One region of the Neisseria brasiliensis genome, then DNA from elsewhere that is predicted to be linked to it. Evidence: predicted binding sites of a transcription regulator. Region 1 holds the regulator's gene; each other region holds the start of a gene.

What was found. Region 1 encodes FNR, which switches genes on or off when oxygen is low (the NO sensors DNR and NnrR bind a similar motif). Its sites were predicted from a motif close to TTGATNNNNATCAA; they were not measured.
Region 2: the regulator FNR is predicted to act here: its motif matches at 2,903-2,916, upstream of ccoN (cytochrome-c oxidase, cbb3-type subunit I).
Region 3: the regulator FNR is predicted to act here: its motif matches at 2,850-2,863, upstream of GJV52_RS07285 (universal stress protein).

Annotation. Positions count from the first base shown of each region.
Region 1 covers NZ_CP046027.1:1,680,316-1,686,579, forward strand. Annotated here, with positions in the region: gene hemN (oxygen-independent coproporphyrinogen III oxidase) at 47-1,453, opposite strand; gene fnr (fumarate/nitrate reduction transcriptional regulator Fnr) at 1,597-2,331, shown strand; gene GJV52_RS08460 (CysB family HTH-type transcriptional regulator) at 2,415-3,365, opposite strand; gene GJV52_RS08465 (OmpA family protein) at 3,809-4,552, shown strand; gene thiL (thiamine-phosphate kinase) at 4,836-5,801, shown strand; gene GJV52_RS08475 (phosphatidylglycerophosphatase A family protein) at 5,794-6,264, shown strand, end outside.
Region 2 covers NZ_CP046027.1:1,477,520-1,483,783, forward strand. Annotated here, with positions in the region: gene GJV52_RS07545 (MotA/TolQ/ExbB proton channel family protein) at 1-72, shown strand, start outside; gene GJV52_RS07550 (ExbD/TolR family protein) at 76-513, shown strand; gene GJV52_RS07555 (TIGR01244 family sulfur transferase) at 597-1,037, opposite strand; gene GJV52_RS07560 (M61 family metallopeptidase) at 1,094-2,845, opposite strand; gene ccoN (cytochrome-c oxidase, cbb3-type subunit I) at 3,184-4,614, shown strand; gene ccoO (cytochrome-c oxidase, cbb3-type subunit II) at 4,638-5,249, shown strand; gene GJV52_RS07575 (cbb3-type cytochrome oxidase subunit 3) at 5,254-5,418, shown strand; gene ccoP (cytochrome-c oxidase, cbb3-type subunit III) at 5,449-6,264, shown strand, end outside.
Region 3 covers NZ_CP046027.1:1,426,885-1,433,148, forward strand. Annotated here, with positions in the region: gene GJV52_RS07275 (5-methyltetrahydropteroyltriglutamate--homocysteine S-methyltransferase) at 1-491, shown strand, start outside; gene GJV52_RS07280 (AbgT family transporter) at 579-2,147, opposite strand; gene GJV52_RS07285 (universal stress protein) at 2,322-2,756, opposite strand; gene GJV52_RS07290 (universal stress protein) at 2,986-3,426, opposite strand; gene GJV52_RS07295 (inositol monophosphatase family protein) at 3,832-4,623, opposite strand; gene GJV52_RS07300 (16S rRNA (uracil(1498)-N(3))-methyltransferase) at 4,768-5,493, shown strand; gene glyS (glycine--tRNA ligase subunit beta) at 5,565-6,264, opposite strand, start outside.

The DNA.
Region 1 (6,264 bases):
GAAAGCAGAATATGTTTCAGACGGCCTTGTCATGAAGCAAAACATTTTACACGGTTTGCGAATATTTCGCCGTGGTTTCTTTATGGCGCAAGTGGTAGTCGAATACCATGGCAATATTGCGAATCAGGAAACGGCCTTCCGGGGTCACAGTCAGACCGTGCGGCTTCAAGCGCAGCAAGCCGAGTTCGGCCAGATTCTGCAAGTCGGCCAATTCATCGGCAAAATATTGGTGGAATGGAATGCCGAACACGCTTTCGTAAATTTGGAAATCCAATGAAAAGCGACACATCAAATCTTGAATGATGTTGCGGCGCAATAAGTCGTCTTGGTTCAACTGGTAGCCGCGCATAATCGGCAAGCGGCCTTCATCGATGGCGGCATAATAGGCGTCGATGTCGCGCTCGTTTTGGGCATAGGTGCTGCCGATTTTGCCGATGCTGGACACGCCGATGGCTACTAAATCGCAATCGGCATAGGTTGAATAGCCTTGGAAATTACGCTGCAACCAGCCTTCTTTCAGGGCGATGGAAAGCTCGTCGTCAGGTTTGGCAAAGTGATCCATGCCGATGAACACATAGCCGCGGTCGGTGAGAGTTTGCACGCAGTATTGCAGCATATCGAGCTTCTCTTCGCTGCCCGGTACAGCATTGGTGTCGATGCGGCGCTGCGGTTTGAAAATATGTGGCAGGTGGGCATAGTGATACAGCGCCAAGCGGTCGGGATCGAGACTGAGCACAGTATCAATAGTGGCTTTCATGCTTTCTACCGATTGATGTGGTAAGCCGTAAATCAAATCGACGCTGACGGATTTGAAGCCGGCTTCGCGTGCGGCATCAATCACTTCTTTGGTTTCTTCAAAGCTTTGAATGCGGTTGACCGCTTCCTGCACTTTCGGATCGAAATCCTGAATGCCCACGCTCATGCGGTTGAAACCGAGTTTGCCGAGTTTGTGCACTGTTTCGCGGCTGACTTTGCGTGGGTCGATTTCAATGGAATATTCGCCGTTGGGCATCAGCTGGAAATGCTTGCGAATCATCTCAAACACGCGCTCAAGCTGGTCGTCGCTCAAGAAGGTCGGTGTGCCGCCGCCGAAGTGAAGTTGTGCCAATTGATGGCGGCCGTTGAGATGTGGGGAGAGCAATTCCATTTCGCGCTCAAGATACTCAATATAAGCATCGGCGCGGGTTTTGTCTTTGGTGATGATTTTGTTGCAGCCGCAGTAATAGCAGATGGTATTGCAAAATGGAATGTGGATATAAAGCGATAAAGGTTTGTTGAGCGCACCTAGGCCGCGTAAGTGCAGCGCATGGGTGTATTCGGCTTCGCGAAAGCCATCGTGGAAGCGGTCGGCGGTGGGATAAGACGTATAGCGTGGGCCGCTTGCCGGAAGCTTGGCAATCAAGTCGCGGTCAAATTCTGGTAGTTCGTTGTTTTGTATCGGAATTATTTTCATGATGGTCGTGTTGTGCTTATATTTTGTTTAACGAATTAGTAAAATTCGATTTAGTTTGCTAGAATGCCACATTATGATAAACCTGTCTTGATATGAGTCAAGAGAAGCTCAGTCAGTAAGAAGTTTTATAAAAAAGGTATTTTATGGCCACACACAATTCTACACATCAATTGAAAGCATTGTGTTCGACGTGTTCTTTGCGTGAACTTTGTTTGCCGGTTGGTTTGATGCCTAACGAATTTTCCCAGCTGGATGCCGTTATCCGTCAGAGCCGTCGTCTGAAAAAAGGCGAATATCTGTTCCGCGCCGGCGAACCGTTTACTTCTTTGTTTGCCATTCGTGCCGGTTTTTTCAAAACCACGGTGGCAAGCCAAGACGGACGCGACCAAGTGACCGGTTTCTTTATGTCGGGCGAATTGATCGGTATGGACGGCATTTGTTCGCATGTCCACAGCTGCGATGCCGTGGCCTTGGAAGACAGTGAAGTGTGTGAATTGCCGTTTGCCCACATGGAAGAGTTGGGACAAAACATTCCAAGCCTGCAAACCCACTTTTTCCGCTTGATGAGCCGCGAAATCGTGCGTGATCAAGGCGTGATGCTGTTGTTGGGCAATATGCGTGCCGAAGAGCGTTTGGCCGCATTTTTGTTGAATTTATCGAATCGTTTGTATTCGCGCGGTTTTGCCGCCAATGATTTCATCCTGCGCATGTCGCGTGAAGAAATCGGCAGCTATTTGGGTTTGAAGCTAGAAACCGTCAGCCGCACGTTGTCGAAATTCCATCACGAAGGTTTGATTGAAGTGGAACATAAACACATCAAGATTCTCGACTCGCAGGCCTTGAAAAAAATGGTATCCGGCTGCGCGCATGCTATGTAAGGGCTGAAAATGTCAACAGGCCGTCTGAAGTTGTGTGTTTCAGACGGCCTTTTATCTTTAGGGAAATAAACAAACGCGCTAATTTAAATGGAGAAGTCCTCCATAATCGGTGTATACAAGATACGGTCGATATTTTCACGGTTTAAATGAGGTGCAAACATCTCGATAAAGTCATAAGTATAGCCGCGTAAATAAGTATCTGAACGGATAGCAATCCAAGTGGGTGACGGCTCAAACAAATGAGCCACATCAATCAATTCCAAATCTTGATCGGCTTGCGGATCGTAAGCCATTTTTGCCATCAAGCCCGCGCCTAAGCCCAGTTTGACATACGTTTTTAGCACGTCGGTATCAGCAGCGGCTAGAGCCACTTCCGGCTGCTCCAGCTTGGCTTTGGTAAAAGCACGCGCGATGCTGCTGCTAGAATGGAAGGCGAATTCATAAGTAATTAACGGAAAGCTGGCCAAATCTTCAATGCTGAGCGGATTTCTGCAATCAAGTAAAGGATGGTTCTTAGGCACGATCACCGCATGATTCCAGTCGTAACAATTAAGTTTGCGCAATTCAGGATGGTCGTCGAGCTTTTCGGTAATAATGGCAATGTCGGCTTCACCGTTGCTGACCATCTGCGCAATAGCCGAAGGACTGCCTTGTTTGATGGTAAGATTAACTCTGGGATAACGCTTTACAAAATCAGCCACAATGTGCGGCAGGGCATAACGTGCCTGTGTATGGGTTGTGGCAATGGTGAGTGCGCCACTATCGTGGTCGGTAAACTCGCTGCCGATGTTTTTGATATTTTGCACATCACGCAAAATGCGCTCGGAAATTTCCAACACTGCTTTGCCCGGCTGGGAAACTGAAACCACGCGTTTACCGCTGCGGATAAAAATCTGAATGCCCAGCTCTTCTTCCAGTAATCGGATTTGTTTGGAAATACCCGGCTGGGAAGTAAACAGTGCGTCGGCTGCTTCGGAGACATTCAGATTATGGCGGTAAACTTCGAGTGCGTAGCGTAATTGTTGTAATTTCATGGTATTTGAGTTGTGGATATTGTGCGACAAATATGGCGTAATTTAGCATATTTTATTTAATTTTGTCGGCGTGAATCGGCTTTCTTTGGGAAGCTTTTGTTTTTTCAAGAAGTATCTAAATTCTCCATCAGAAAGTTTTAAGAAGCCATCATCGCACTTTGAAATGGTTGTTGCTTTTGTACAACGATAGAGCAAACCTTATGGGGATTTATCCATAAATAAATGACACAAGTTTGATTTTTCGGCATGATTGGTAGTCAGGAAGCAGGCAGTTTCATGATTGTTCAGAGGCATCGAGTATTGACAGTTTGCCCTCGGCTTCTTTATAGTGCAACCTGATATATCCGATTTGCCGCCATTTTATATGCTGCGGCCTGTATATTGGTAAAGTTGTGACGGTGTATTATGCATCCGTTGCATAACAATTTTGATGAGGGAATAAAATGACCAAACAGCTGAAATTAAGCGCATTGTTTGTTGCCTTGGTGGCTTCTGGCACCGCAATGGCAAGTGAAGCGCATACCAAACACGGTTACACCGTAAGCAGCAAATCTCAAGAAGTCGTGCGCAACAACTACGGCGAATGCTGGAAAAACACCTACTTCGACAAAGCCACTCAAGGCCGTGTTGAGTGTGGCGATGCCGTTGCTAAAGTTGAAGAGCCAGAATATGCTGATGAAACTGTTTCATTGTCTGCTAAGACTTTGTTCAGCTTCGACAAAGATACTCTGCGTCCTGAAGCTCAAGAAAACCTGAATGCTTTGGCTCAGCGTCTGAGCAACACCAACGTACAAACCGTACGTGTTGAAGGTCACACCGACTTTATGGGTTCTGAGCAATACAACCAAGCTCTGTCTGAGCGTCGTGCGAACACCGTGGCTAACTACTTGGTTAACCGTGGCGTACCTTCTAGCAAAATCTCTGCTGTAGGTCTGGGTGAATCTCAAACTCGTATGACTGCTACTTGTGAAGCTGAAGTGGCTAACCTGGGCAAAAAAGTTTCTAAAGCGAAACGTCGTGCTGCTCTGATTGCATGTATTGAGCCGGATCGTCGCGTTGACGTGAAAATCCGCAGCTTGGTAACTAAACAAGTTGCTCCTGGTACTGTGCAAGGCGAACGTCCAGCAGTAGATGATGGTTGGATTCCTTCTCCGCACAGCCGCGTACATGGTTACACCAAACCTTAAGTAGGCTGATTAAAAACCCCGCGCTAGCGGGGTTTTTTGTTTGCAATATTTTGGATAGGTAGATCATCAAACTTAATTTAATAAGGGAACAGGATTAACTGTCGGCATATTGAATTTATCATTAAGCATATGATTTAAATTGAATTTTCTGATAAATACAGATGCTTGATTTTACGTTAAAATAATGTTATATCAATTAAGTAGTTTAATTATTTACATAAAAACAAATTTTACTAGTATTGTTTTTCTTCTTGTAAATGTGGTTTAATTTTCAGGACTTTAAATGACAGAGTTTGATTTTATTCGAAAATATCTGCAGAACCAGCAGCAAGACCATCAGGTGGTGTTGGGGATTGGTGATGATGCTGCCATTATCCGCCCGCAAGCCGAATATGATTTATGTTTTAGTGCGGATATGCTTCTAAAAAATAGGCATTTTTTTGAAAATGTTGCACCTGAGGATTTGGCATGGAAAGTGCTGGCGGTTAATCTCTCTGATATGGCGGCTATGGGTGCTCAACCCAGATGGGCTTTGTTGAGTGCAGGCTTGCCTGAATTGAATGAAGATTGGTTGCGTCGTTTTTGCAACAGTCTTTTTGATTTGGCGCAACGCTTCGGCGTGACTTTAATCGGCGGAGATACCACGCGTGGTGACTTGGTTTTTAATGTCACTATTGTGGGGGAGTTGCCGCAAGGAAAATCTCTGCGACGTGATGCTGCACAAGTTGGTGATGATATTTGGGTTTCCGGAAAGATTGGTTTGGCCGCATCGGCTTTAAATTGCTTGTTGAAACAATGTGATTTACCTTCGGAAGTTTTTCAGCTGTGTGAAGCGGAATTATTAAGGCCTATGCCGCGTGTGCGATTGGGACAGGCAATATTGAATTTTGCACATGCAGCACAAGATGTTTCAGATGGCTTGGCACAAGATATCGACCATATTTTGACAGCATCGAATGTTGGTGCAGAAATTTGGGCGGATGAAATACCGACTTTGCCGCAATTAAAAAAAGTATTGCCACGCAAAGAATGGCTGCAATACACTTTAGCCGGCGGGGATGATTATGAATTGGTGTTTACTGCACCAAAAAATTGTCGCGAAGCGCTATTGATCGCTGCGCAAAACAGCAATACACCGATTACGTGCATCGGTAAAATTACCGATTCAGGATGTCTACAGGTGATAAACTCAATGGCAGACCGTATGGAAATTGCATTAACTTCTTTAGGATTTGATCATTTTGGCTGATTTTAAACCAACGTTTTCATGGCTGAAACAAAAGCCGATATGCTTGCTCGCATTCGGTTTCGGTAGTGGTTTGGCACCGGTTGCACCGGGCACATTCGGCACACTTCCGGCCTTACCGATTGCGTTTATGCTGTCTTTGCTTGGCATTACCGGCTGGTGGCTGGCATTGGTTTGCGTGGGTCTGTTTGTATGGGGCATTCAGATTTGCAATCATGCTGAAAAAGAATTGGGCATTCAGGATTACGGCGGCATAGTGTGGGACGAAATCGTCGCCATGCTGCTGATTTTGGCATTTGTGCCGTTTAAATGGCATTGGTGGTTAGCTGCATTCATTGTGTTCCGCTTTTTTGATGCCGTTAAACCATGGCCGATTAAATGGGTTGATGCACGCGTACATGGCGGCTTGGGTATCATGCTAGACGATATCATCGCGGCATTCATGACTTTGATTGTTTTGAATATT
Region 2 (6,264 bases), 200 kb from region 1:
AAAACCGTTTCCCAAGACTTAGACGCTTACGCGCATGATTTGCACGTTCGTCTGCTGAATCAAAAGGATTAAGATATGGCATTCGGTTCAATGAATTCCGGTGATGAAGATGCACCGATGTCTGACATTAATGTAACGCCTTTGGTCGATGTGATGCTGGTGTTGCTGATTGTGTTTATGATTACCATGCCAGTATTGACGCATTCGATTCCGCTGGAGCTGCCAACTGCTTCCGAACAGGCAGCGAAAAAAGATACGCAGCCCAAAGAGCCTTTGCGTGTGACGATTGGTTCGGATGGTGCTTATTATATCGGTGGCGATTCCGATAAGAAAATCACCATCGAAGAAGTGACCGCCCGTTTGAAAGAAGCCAAAACGGCAAACGAAGATGCTATCGTCGCCATTGCAGCGGATAAGGCCGTGGAATACGATTATGTCAACAAAGCCCTAGGTGCTGCGCGCGAAGCCGGTATCAGCAAAATCGGTTTCGTTACAGAGACCAAAGCAGAATAACCGTTGAAAGCGGTGGAAATATTTCCGCTTATCTGTTGAACAGGCCGTCTGAAACGTTTCAGACGGCCTTTTACGATGCGGAATTAAGCTAATTTATGCTTGGCAGCTTCCTGCAAACGTGCTTCAAAATTGCTTAAATCAATGCCGGCTTCGGCAGCAGCAGCTTTGGCCTCGGCAACGCTCATGCCGTTTTGCACTTGATGATAAGCCCACAATAAAGAACTGCGCGTGCCGGTGCGGCAATAGGCCAAAACGGGTTGGCCGGCTTGCTGCAATAAATCTTGAAATGCGACAACATCGGCAGCGGTGATATTCGGTGCGACAACAGGCTGATGTTTGAATGAAGTAATGCCTTCTGCCGACAGCCATTGTTGCACTTGCATGGTAGAAGGTTGATTCTCTTCTTCACCGTCCGGGCGGTTGCAGATAACGGTTTGAATGCCCAATTGCGCGGCATCTTTTGCATCTTGTTCGGTCAGTTGTGGTGATACATATAATTGTTCGCTCAATTTCAAAATAGCCATGATTTTCCTTCCTTTCGACAATTTTCAGACGGCCTTTTATCAGGCCATCTGAAAGTTTAGCGGTTAAACAACCATTTATCTACCAAATCTTGGTTGGCAACTTTCAACAAAGCCGTATTCGCTTCCACGGCTTGCACGGTGATGTGCGTTTGGTGCAGTACGCCGCTGCGGAAAAAGTGCAGTGTGGCGCGTTCGCCGACAGCCAATTGCGCCCATTGCGCGGCCAAGTCAGTGCAGGCATAGCCGTTAAGCGCGATGATTTTGTCTTGTGGACACAAAGCCGTATTTTCTGCGCTGCCGCCATTAAATACGTGTGTCAGGGTGGCGCTGTCGCCGCTTTGTTTGAAACGTGCGCCGAAATCGCTGGCGAGTTTGACGCAAACGGTTTCGCCCGCCAAGCCACCGCCATGACTGCGCGGCAAGGGCTGCCAATCCAATGTGACGCCGACGTGCGCCAAGCATTCTTGCAAGGGCAGGTCATCGGTGCCGTATAAGGCCGTCTGAAAAAATGATTGCAAATCCAAGCCGGTGATCTGTTGGCAACGCTCTTGCCATTGTTTTTCCGGAATGCCTTGGCCGGTGTTGACCCAATCGCGATAGTGCTGCTGCATCACGCTGTCTAATGAATGCTTGCCGCCGCTTTTTTGGCGAATCAGTACATCCAAACACAATGCCGCCAGCGCACCTTTTTGGTAATAACTGACGATGGCATTGCTGCTGTTTTCATCTTGCTTGTAAAACTTGTTCCATGCGGTGAAGCTGGATTCGGCCAAGGTTTGTTTCAGACGGCCTTTTGTATGTTGCACACGGGTAATCGATTGGGCGAGCAGATTTAAATAAGCATTGCTGTCAATCACGCCGCTGCGTGCCAAGAACAAATCATCATAATAAGAGGTGATGCCTTCAAATGCCCACAGTTGCTCAGTGTAGCTTTCTTGATCGAGGTCGTAAGGCACAAATGCTTCGGGCTTAATCGATTTCACATTCCAGGCGTGGAAGTATTCGTGGCTGAACAGGCCGAGCAATTGGGTATAGGCTTCGTTGGCTTCGCCCATATTGTGCGGCGGCAGGCTGTTGCGGTCGGCCAAAAGGGCGGTGCTGCTGATGTGTTCGAGGCCGCCGTAGATGTTGTCGCCGACATGCAGCATAAACAGATATTCTTGAAACGGCGCAGGCTCAGAGAACATGGCCAATTCGGTTTCGCAAATTTTTTGAATATCATCGACAAAACGTTGGCGGTCAAAATCGCGATAAAAGCCGCTCAGGGCAATGCGGTGGGGAATGCCGGTTGCGGTAAAGTCTAAAAATTCAATCTTGCCCATTTCGACAGGGTGGTCGATTAAATCGGCATAAGAGGCCGTCTGAAATTGGTGTGTGGCGGTTTGCGGTAGGGTAGTAGCGATTTGCCATTGGTTGGGAAAGTCTTTTAGGGAAACACTGTGTGGCAGGTTTTCGCAGCCATGAATCTTTAAAAAAAGACAAGCGCCATCGAAGAAGCCGCGTTCGGTGCTTAAAAACGCACCGCGTACGGATAAGTCAAACGCATAAACGGTGTAGCAAATTTGCCACTCACCTTTTTGGCCGTTTGCCTGCCATTTGTTTTTGGTCAATTGCGTCAATGCAACAGTATGGCCATTGCAAGAAGCACTTAATTGCGTGATATGTCGGGAGAAATCACGAATCAGATAGCTGCCCGGCACCCAGTTGGGTAGGCTGAATTCAATAGGTAAATCATTGTCTTGATTGAAACTCAATGTAATTTGATATTCATGACTCAAAGGGCGGAATGAGATTTTGTAATTAATCATATCTATTGCTTAGTTTGTTAAAATTAATGAATAACGTTGGCATACAGTGTCTGATATTTAATTTACATCAAAAAGCCTTTAAAAAAACGGGGCTTGAAAAAAATGTATGCCTTTTATTAGAGCTCATTTGTTTTAATTATTTGATTATTATAATTTTTTATTTTTTAGGTTACATATTCGCTTGAGCGGAAGAAATGTAATATTGCTTGGCTCAATCTTGTATATATGTTAAATTTAGAAAAATTTATACTTTGCCTTAATGTTTTTTGTGGAAACGTAGAAAACATTCGGGCGGGTAAAGCAAAAATTTTCAATTCCCATAATTTATGGAGACTCCCATGGACACACAAACTTATAACTACAAAGTGGTGCGCCAGTTCGCCATCATGACTGTAGTTTGGGGCATCGTGGGTATGTTGGTCGGTGTGATTGTCGCCGCCCAATTATACTTGCCGGCTCTTAATTTATCTGAAATCGGACCTTGGTTCCACTTTGGCCGTCTGCGTCCATTGCACACCAATGCGGTAATTTTCGCATTTGGTGGCTGTGGTCTGTTTGCCACTTCTTATTATGTGGTGCAGCGTACCTGTAATACCCGCCTGTTTGGCGGCTGGTTGGCATCATTTACCTTCTGGGGTTGGCAAGCGGTTATTGTAGCAGCAGTCATCACTTTGCCGATGGGTTTTACCCAAGCTAAAGAGTATGCCGAATTGGAATGGCCAATCGATATCCTGATTACTTTGGTATGGGTGGCTTACGCAATCGTATTCTTCGGCACCATCGCCAAACGTAAAGTAAAACACATTTACGTGGCCAACTGGTTCTACGGCGGTTTCATCTTGGCCGTTGCCTTGCTGCACATTGTGAACAACATCAGCATTCCTGCCGACTTCATGAAGTCTTACCCGGTGTATGCCGGTGCCATCGATGCAATGGTTCAATGGTGGTATGGCCATAATGCGGTAGGTTTCTTCCTGACTGCAGGCTTCTTGGGCATGATGTACTACTTCGTTCCAAAACAAGCAGGCCGTCCGGTTTACTCTTATCGTTTGTCTGTGGTTCACTTCTGGGCATTGATTTTCACTTATATGTGGGCAGGTCCTCACCACTTGCACTACACCGCATTGCCTGACTGGACACAATCTTTGGGTATGGTTTTGTCGCTGATTCTGTTCGCACCATCTTGGGGCGGTATGATCAACGGTATCATGACCTTGTCTGGCGCGTGGGATAAACTGCGTACCGACCCGATTTTGAAATTCTTGATCGTTTCCCTGTCTTTCTACGGTATGTCGACCTTTGAAGGCCCGATGATGTCGATCAAAACCGTTAACGCCTTGAGCCACTACACCGACTGGACTGTTGCACACGTACACGCCGGCGCATTGGGTTGGGTAGGTTTTGTAACCATCGGTTCGATTTATTACCTGATTCCGCGTCTGTTTGGTAAAACCCAAATGCATAGCGTGAAATTGATTGAAGCACACTTCTGGATTGCCACCATCGGCGTGGTGTTGTACATCGCTGCGATGTGGATTGCCGGTGTGATGCAAGGTTTGATGTGGGGTTCGTTGAATGACGACGGTACTTTGACCTACTCATTTGTTGAGTCTGTAAAACGTACTATGCCTTATTATGCAATCCGTGTAGTAGGTGGTCTGATGTATTTGGCTGGTATGTGTATCATGGCGTACAACGTTTACCGTACTGCAATCAGTGGCAAACCTGTTGAAGCTGAGATCCCTGCGGTTTCTCAACAACACCACTAAATAACAAGAAAGTAGGCTACCAAATGAAATTACAACAATTAGCTGAAGAAAAAGTCGGCTTTCTGATTATTTTCACTGTGATTGTAATCAGTTTCGGCTTGTTGATTGAAGTTGTGCCTTTGTTTGGCACGAAAGCAGTCATCGAACCTGCTCCGGGTGTGAAGCCTTACAATGCGCTGCAAGTGGCGGGTCGTGATATTTATGTGCGTGAAGGTTGTTACAACTGCCACTCACAAATGATTCGTCCTTTCCGTGCAGAAACCGAGCGTTACGGTCATTACTCTGTTGCCGGCGAGTCTGTTTACGACCGTCCGTTCCAATGGGGTTCGAAACGTACCGGTCCTGATTTGGCGCGTGTTGGTGGTCGCTATTCTGATGAATGGCACCGCATCCACTTGCTGAATCCGCGTGACGTGGTTCCTGAATCCAATATGCCGGCATTCCCATGGTTGGCACGTAACAAGGTAGACGCTGAAGCCACTGTGGCACGCATGAAAGCATTGCGCGCCGTAGGCACGCCTTACAGCGATGAAGAATTGCAAAAAGCACCGGAAATGTTGACCAACAAATCCGAGCTGGATGCAGTGATTGCCTACTTGCAAGGTTTGGGCTTGGCATTGAAAAACGTAAGGTAACATCATGGATATTAACTGGATTCGCTCGCTTTTTACGCTGCTGATTTTTGTCAGCTTCATGCTGGTCATCTATATTGTGTTCAGCCGACGCAATAAACAAAATTATGATGAAGCAGCCAGCAGTATTTTTGACAATAATGAAGATGCGTCTGATAAAAACGGGCGATAACCGGTTAATCCGTGGTCACGGAGCAAAAGAATGAACACAACATCCCAATTTACCAGTAATTTCTGGAATATATACATTGCCGCCATTGTCCTGCTCAGCTTTATCGGTTTGGCTTGGCTGCTTTTCTCACAAAATGTGGTGAAACAGCCGAAAAAAGGCGAGGAAGTCGAAACCACAGGCCACGAATGGGACGGTATTGCAGAATATAACAATCCGTTGCCGCGTTGGTGGTTTTGGTTGTATGTCTTCACTTGGATTTTCGGTGCCGTTTACTTGGTGCTGTATCCGGGGGTAGGCGACTGGAAAGGTATCTTGAATTGGACCAGTCACAACCAATACGAAAAAGAAGTGGCTAAAGCAAACGAACAATACCAACCGCTGTATGCTAAGTTTGCCAAAATGCCGATTGAGCAAGTGGCGAAAGATCCGCAAGCCCAACAAATCGGTAAAAACATGTTCGATACTTACTGTATCCAATGTCACGGTTCGGATGCCAAAGGTTCTAAAGGTTTCCCTAACTTGACCGACCACGATTGGTTGTGGGGTGGCGAGCCTGAGCAAATCTCTGAAACCATCGAAAAAGGCCGTACCGGTGTGATGGCTGCATGGGGTCCGCAATTGGGTGAAGAACGTGTGAAAGACGTTGCGAACTATGTAATGTCTTTGTCTAAAGGTAAAGACCAATACGACGAAGAACGCGCTGCCCGCGGTCAGGCTTTGTTTAACGGTGCTCCGGCCAACTGTTTCACCTGTCACGGTGACAAAGGCCAAGGTATCCAAGGTTTGGGTCCTAACTTGACTGATGACGTTTGGTTGTGGGGCGGTACGCAAAAAGCCATTATCGAA
Region 3 (6,264 bases), 250 kb from region 1:
AAGCACAAGGCTTGGATTTGGACGACATCGCGCGTAAATATGTGAAAGTGTTGAACGACATCCGCGCCGCTTTGCCGCAAGACATGGCCGTAACCATGCACATCTGCCGTGGTAACTTCCGTTCGACTTGGTTCTCCAGCGGCGGTTATGAGCCGGTAGCGGAAATCTTGTTCGGCGGCTGTAACGTTGACGGCTTCTTCTTGGAATACGACAGCGACCGCGCCGGCGATTTCAAACCATTGCGCTTCATTAAAGACCAGCAAGTCGTGTTGGGTTTGATTACCTCAAAATCTGGCGAACTGGAAGCCAAAGAAGAAATCATCGAGCGCATTAAGGAAGCCACACAATATGTTGACATCAACCAATTGTGCCTCAGCCCGCAATGCGGTTTCGCTTCTACCGAAGAAGGCAATGAATTGACCGAAGAAGACCAATGGAAAAAATTGGCACTGATTCGCAGCATTGTTGATGAAGTGTGGGGCAGCAAATAATCTTAGTATCGTGAAAGATGATTGAGATATGGAAAGGCCGTCTGAACGTAAAGGGTTCAGACGGCCTTGCTTATAAAAACCTAAACCTTAAGGCTGGTAATACGTTGCTGAGCCCGGACCCACCGGCCAGCCCAATACGAACACCCATACATAAAACAAAATCATCCAGCCGATGGCAAAGACAATCGAGTAGGGCAGCATCAGCGAAACCAAAGTGCCCACGCCCGCATCTTTTTTGTAGCGGATGGTGATGGCTAAGGTCAGGCTGAAGAAAGGCATCATCGGCGTGATAATGTTGGTCACCGAGTCGCCGATACGGTAGGCCGCCTGAATCATTTCCGGCGCGTAGCCAGCCAACATCAGCATCGGCACGAAAATCGGTGCGGTGACCGCCCATTGCGCCGAAGACGAGGCAATCATCAGGTTAATCATGCCGCAGATGATGACGAAAAAGACAAACAGCAAGCCGCCGCCCAAGCCGATTTCTTTCAGGAATTCAGAGCCTTTCACCGCCAGAATCGGGCCTAGGTTGCTCCAGCCGAAATAAGCCACGAATTGCGACACGAAGAAGATCAGGGTCAGGTAAATCGCCATCGAGCGCATGGAGCTGACCATGCCGTCCACTACGTCGGAGCTGGTTTTCAAGGTGCCGGCGACTTTGCCGTAAGCCAAGCCGGAAAGGGCAAAGAACACGAAAATCAACGCCACAATGCCCGACATCAACGGCGAATTCATCAAATCACCGGTTTCCGGATTGCGCAGCGGTGCGCCTTCGGGCAGACTGGCGGCGGCAATCAAACCGAGCAACACCAAAATCGTGGCAAAAGCCGCCCACAAACCTTTTTTCTCTTGCGCGTTCAGTTGCTCAATGCTCATGCTTTCCGCACTACCGTCACCTTCGGATTTGTCATAAGCGCCTAAGCGCGGCTCAATTAATTTATCGGTAATCAGAAAACCAAGACCGGCCACCAAGAAGGTGCTGACTGCCATAAAATACCAGTTGGCTTGCGCGCCGACCAAATAATCCGGTGCAATCAATTGCGCAGAAGATTGAGTGATGCCCGACAAAATTGGGTCAACCGTGCCGATTAACAAGTTGGCGCTGTAGCCGCCCGATACGCCGGAAAATGCAGCGGCAATACCGGCCAAAGGATGGCGGCCGAGCGAGTAGAACACCATTGCAGCCAAAGGAATAATCACCACATAGCCCAGTTCCGCTGCGATGTTGGACATCACGCCCGCGAACACGACTGCCAAGGTCACCAAGCGTTTCGGCGCATTCAATACGATGGCGCGCATGGCTGAGGAAATCAAGCCGGATTTTTCCGCTACGCCCACACCGAGCAAGGCCACCAAGGCCGTGCCCAAAGGGGCGAAGCCGGTGAAGTTGCTCACCAGATGGGTGACGATTTTGGCCAAGCCTTCGCCATTGAGCAGGTTAATCACACGAATCATGCCGTCTTCGGCGCGGCCTTTGGTGCCTTCAGGGCGCGGGTCAATCACGCTCACGTCAAAATACGCACCCACTGCCGACAAAATCAGCAGCGCGATAATCAAGGCTAAAAACAACACCACCGGATTGGGCAGAATATTGCCCAGCCTCTCCACGATGTTGAGAAAACGGTTAATGCCCGTTTGTTTGTTCGCTTGCGCCATACATCCTCCTTTGTGAAATCAATATTTCAGCTATTGTATGTGAAATTTCGTAAATTGCTAAATATCAGGAAGTTATTAATGCGCGTTTTTCGGGCATAAGAAAAGGCCGTCTGAAACACATTTACCTAAGGGCTTATTCGGTAAGTGTTTCAGACGGCCTGATATGACCATTAATTAATTGCGTACAACCAACACATCGGCTTTGGCGTGTTCAATAATGTAGCTGGCGCACGAGCCAATCATCAAGCGCTCGAATGCGTTCAAGCCGGTGGCGCCGGTCACAATCAAGTCCACTTTCTCTCGCGCCGGAATATCAACGGCGAGCAGGGCTTTCGGGTTGCCTTTTTCAACAATGCAAATCACATCAGTGCAGCCTGATTCCACGCAGCGCTTGGCGCAGCCGTTGACCAATTCTTGCGCCTGATCCTGAAACTTGATTTGTGTGCCGTCGTCAAATGCTGCCGCTCGGTAGGATTTGATTTCTTCAACGATGTGAACAATCGTCAGGCGTGCGCCGTTGCGTTGGGCGATGGCGGTGGCTTTGTTCAAGGCTGCTTCTGCTTGTGGCGAACCGTCGATACCGACCAAAATGTTTTTATATTCGTTCATACGTCATCTCCTTGGTAAACGTGAAAAGGTAAATGTCTCAAAGTGTTTTTCTTCAGCTTGTTTTTATCATAATCAGATTCAGACGGCCTCTCATTGATTTAAATCTAAACTCCGGCCGATTTCTACTGCAAAATCGGTTTTTTTGGATAGGCCGTCTGAAAAACATCGGCTGATTATGCAAACTACACCTGAATTCAGGTGCAGTCGGATAACGGAATAATCGCTTGGATTATTCAGTGCGCACCACCAAGACATCGGTTTGCGCATTTTGAACAATATATTCAGAAGATGAGCCGACCAACATGCGCTCCAAAGCATTCAGGCCGGTTGCGCCCAAAACAATCAGGTTGATGTTTTCACGCTGTGGAATGTCTTCCGATAAAAGCAGCTTTGGATTACCGGTTTGCAAAACCAAATCCACTTCGGCAACACCTTGTTGACGTGCATGCTCGGCATAATCGTTCAACATGGTTTTGGCTTCGGTTTCAAGCTGCTCATAGACGTTTTGCGTGAGCAGCGTGGTGTGCTGCATCAGCGATTGATCGAGAATATGCGCAATTACCAAGCGCGAATGGTTACGCAGGGCAATGGCCACGGCTTTGTGAAAGGCTTTTTCTGCTTGTGGGGAACCATCGATGGCGACAAGAACGTTGCGGTATTCGAGTAACATGATATTGTCTCCTTTTTTGTTGTCAGACACTATGGGCCATTGTTATTATCTGTTTTCATTTTTAGTATAGTGCCGAGCAGCAATAGGGGCGTAGTGTATTTACACTTATTTTCATGTTTATATTGATTTCAATTACTTATCATTTTAATTTCATCAAGTTTGAACGATGACTACGCCAGCGCAAAAAGAGCAGACAAAAAAAACCATTCATACCAAGGGAGAAGTATGAATGGCCAATACATTGCGGGAAAACGTCTTACTTGCTGCACTGCCCAAAAGGGATAAAAGAGCAGTGTGTGTCAGCACGAATAATTTTACTATTCTGAGTGTTAAATACTGTTAAGAAGTGAAATTATTTTAATAAATTGTCTAATTTAAGCGAATATTAAAGTTAGATAAAAGACTTTATTGATTCTGGCGTATCCAAGCTAGCCATTTATTGAACACATTTGGCTCAAGCGCGGCGATGACCGAGCGTTTGAATACATGCTCGCCACTCCAAAACGCATCACCTTCTAAAGTATCCAAGCAGCCGCCTGCTTCTTCAAAAATCAGCGCACCGGCAGCATAATCCCACAATTTCTGCCCGCCGTGCACATACACATCATAGCGGCCGCAAGCCAGATAGCACCAATCCATCGTGCTGCAGCCCATGCTGCGGCTGGCGCCAACTGGGGAGAGCGTGCTCATGCGGCTGGTGAGTTTGCCCGAGCGCAGGTATTTGATTTCCACACCGGCAATCGATTCTTTTAAGTTTTTTTCTACCAAGCGCAAGGGCAAACGAGTGCCGTTTAAAAATGCACCGTTGCCGCGTTCGGCATAAAAGCATTCTCCGCTAACCGGATTATAAATCACGCCCAATTGCGCGCGCCCGTTTTGAATATAGGCCACGGAAATGGCAAAATGCGGCAGGCCGTTGATGAAATTATTGGTGCCGTCGATGGGATCGACCACCCACAAGCCGCTTTCCGAGTGCGCCTTCCACAAACGGATTTGCTCTTGAGTGGTCATTTCTTCGCCCATCATCGGGCAATCAATGATGAGTGGTAAGCCTGCAGCAAATGCGGTTTGCGCTGCCAAATCGGCTTCGCTGAGCATGGAGCCGTCAACTTTTCGGCTGGCCGGCGTGTTGAGAAAACGAGGCATCACTTCCGTTTGCGCGACGTGACGAACCAGTTTTTGCAATCGGTGTAACAATTTTTGTCCTTAAATAGCAGAGGTCGCTTAAAATAGCGGTACCGCGTTGGCCAAGTGACCCATGCCGGTATCGCGTTTGCCCGAATGCAGCTTGGCCACTTCGGTCTGTTTGACACATTATATACGTTAATAATCCTGAAAACTATGCCCCGTTTTTATCTTACCGATTCGATTGCTTCAGGCCAAATCCTTGACCTGCCTGATAATATTGTGCGCCATCTGAATGTGTTGCGCTTGAAACATGAAGAAGAGATTGTTTTATTTAACGGCAACGGTTATGCTTATCCTGCCCGCTTGCTTGATTTGGAAAAGCGCCGCGCCCGCGCCGAAGTCTTGCGTGAAGAACATACCGACAACGAATCGCCGCTCAATATTACCTTAATCCAATCCGTTTCCAGCGGCGAGCGCATGGATTTTACCCTGCAAAAAAGCGTGGAATTGGGTGTAAGCGAGATTCAACCTGTGATTAGCGAACGCACCACCGTGCGCCTACAAGGTGAGCGCGCCGATAAAAAAGTTGAGCGCTGGCAGGAAATCGTGATTTCCGCCTGCGAGCAAAGCGGCCGCAATATTGTGCCAAAAGTGTTACCACTGATTTCTTATCGTCAGGCTTTACAGCAGATGCCGTCTGAAAAAACCAAATTATTATTAAGCTTAAACCGCGCGCAAAAGCTAAACCAAATCCAACCCTCTTCAGACGGCCTGATTTTTATGGTCGGCCCTGAGGGCGGCTGGAGCGCTGCCGAAGAAGAGCAAGCCTTTGCCGCCGGTTTTCAATCCGTTACCCTAGGTCCACGCGTGTTGCGTACCGAAACCGCTTCTCTAGCGGCCATTGCAGCCATGCAGACGCTGTGGGGGGATTTTGTGTAGGTGAGAATTAATAGAAAAGGCCGTCTGAAACTCATGGTTTCAGACGGCCTTTAGTTTTAATCATTAAAACCTTATTCGCTCAATAAAGCAATATCGGCCACGGCATTCATTTGTTCGGCCAATTGGTTCAGCAGATTTAAGCGGTTTTGTTTGATAGCGGCATCGTCGGCCATCACCATCACGCCGTCGAAGAAGGCATCGACTTGCGGTTTGATGGCGGCTAATTCGGTTAAGGCCGTCTGAAAATCGCCTTGGGCAACAGCGGCGGCAATTTTCGGTTGCAAATCGCGTGCAGCGGCAAACAAGGCTTTTTCTTCGTCTTGCTGCAACAGGCTTTCGTTGACGGCGCCCAGTTCGGCATCGGCTTTTTTCAGCAGATTTTGTACGCGTTTGTTGGCGGCGGCCAGCGCGGCAGCTTCCGGCAGCGCTTTAAACGCGGCCACCGCTTGCAGCTTGGCTTCCACATCGTTCAGGCGGCTTGGATTTTTCGCCAATACGGCAGCCACGATGTCTTGCGGGTAGTCGTTTTGCAACAATACCGCCAAACGCGCCTGCATAAATTCGGCCACTTCAGACGGCGTGTCGGCATTGAGCAAACCTTGCGGGAATACGGCAAAGGCCGTCTGAACCAGCTCGTTCACGTCCAAATCGTTTTGCATCACCATGCGCAAAATACCTAAAGCCGAGCGGCGCAGGGCGTAAGGGTCTTTGTCGCCGGTCGGAATCAGGCCGATGCCCCAAATGCCAACTAAAGTTTCCAGCTTGTTGGCT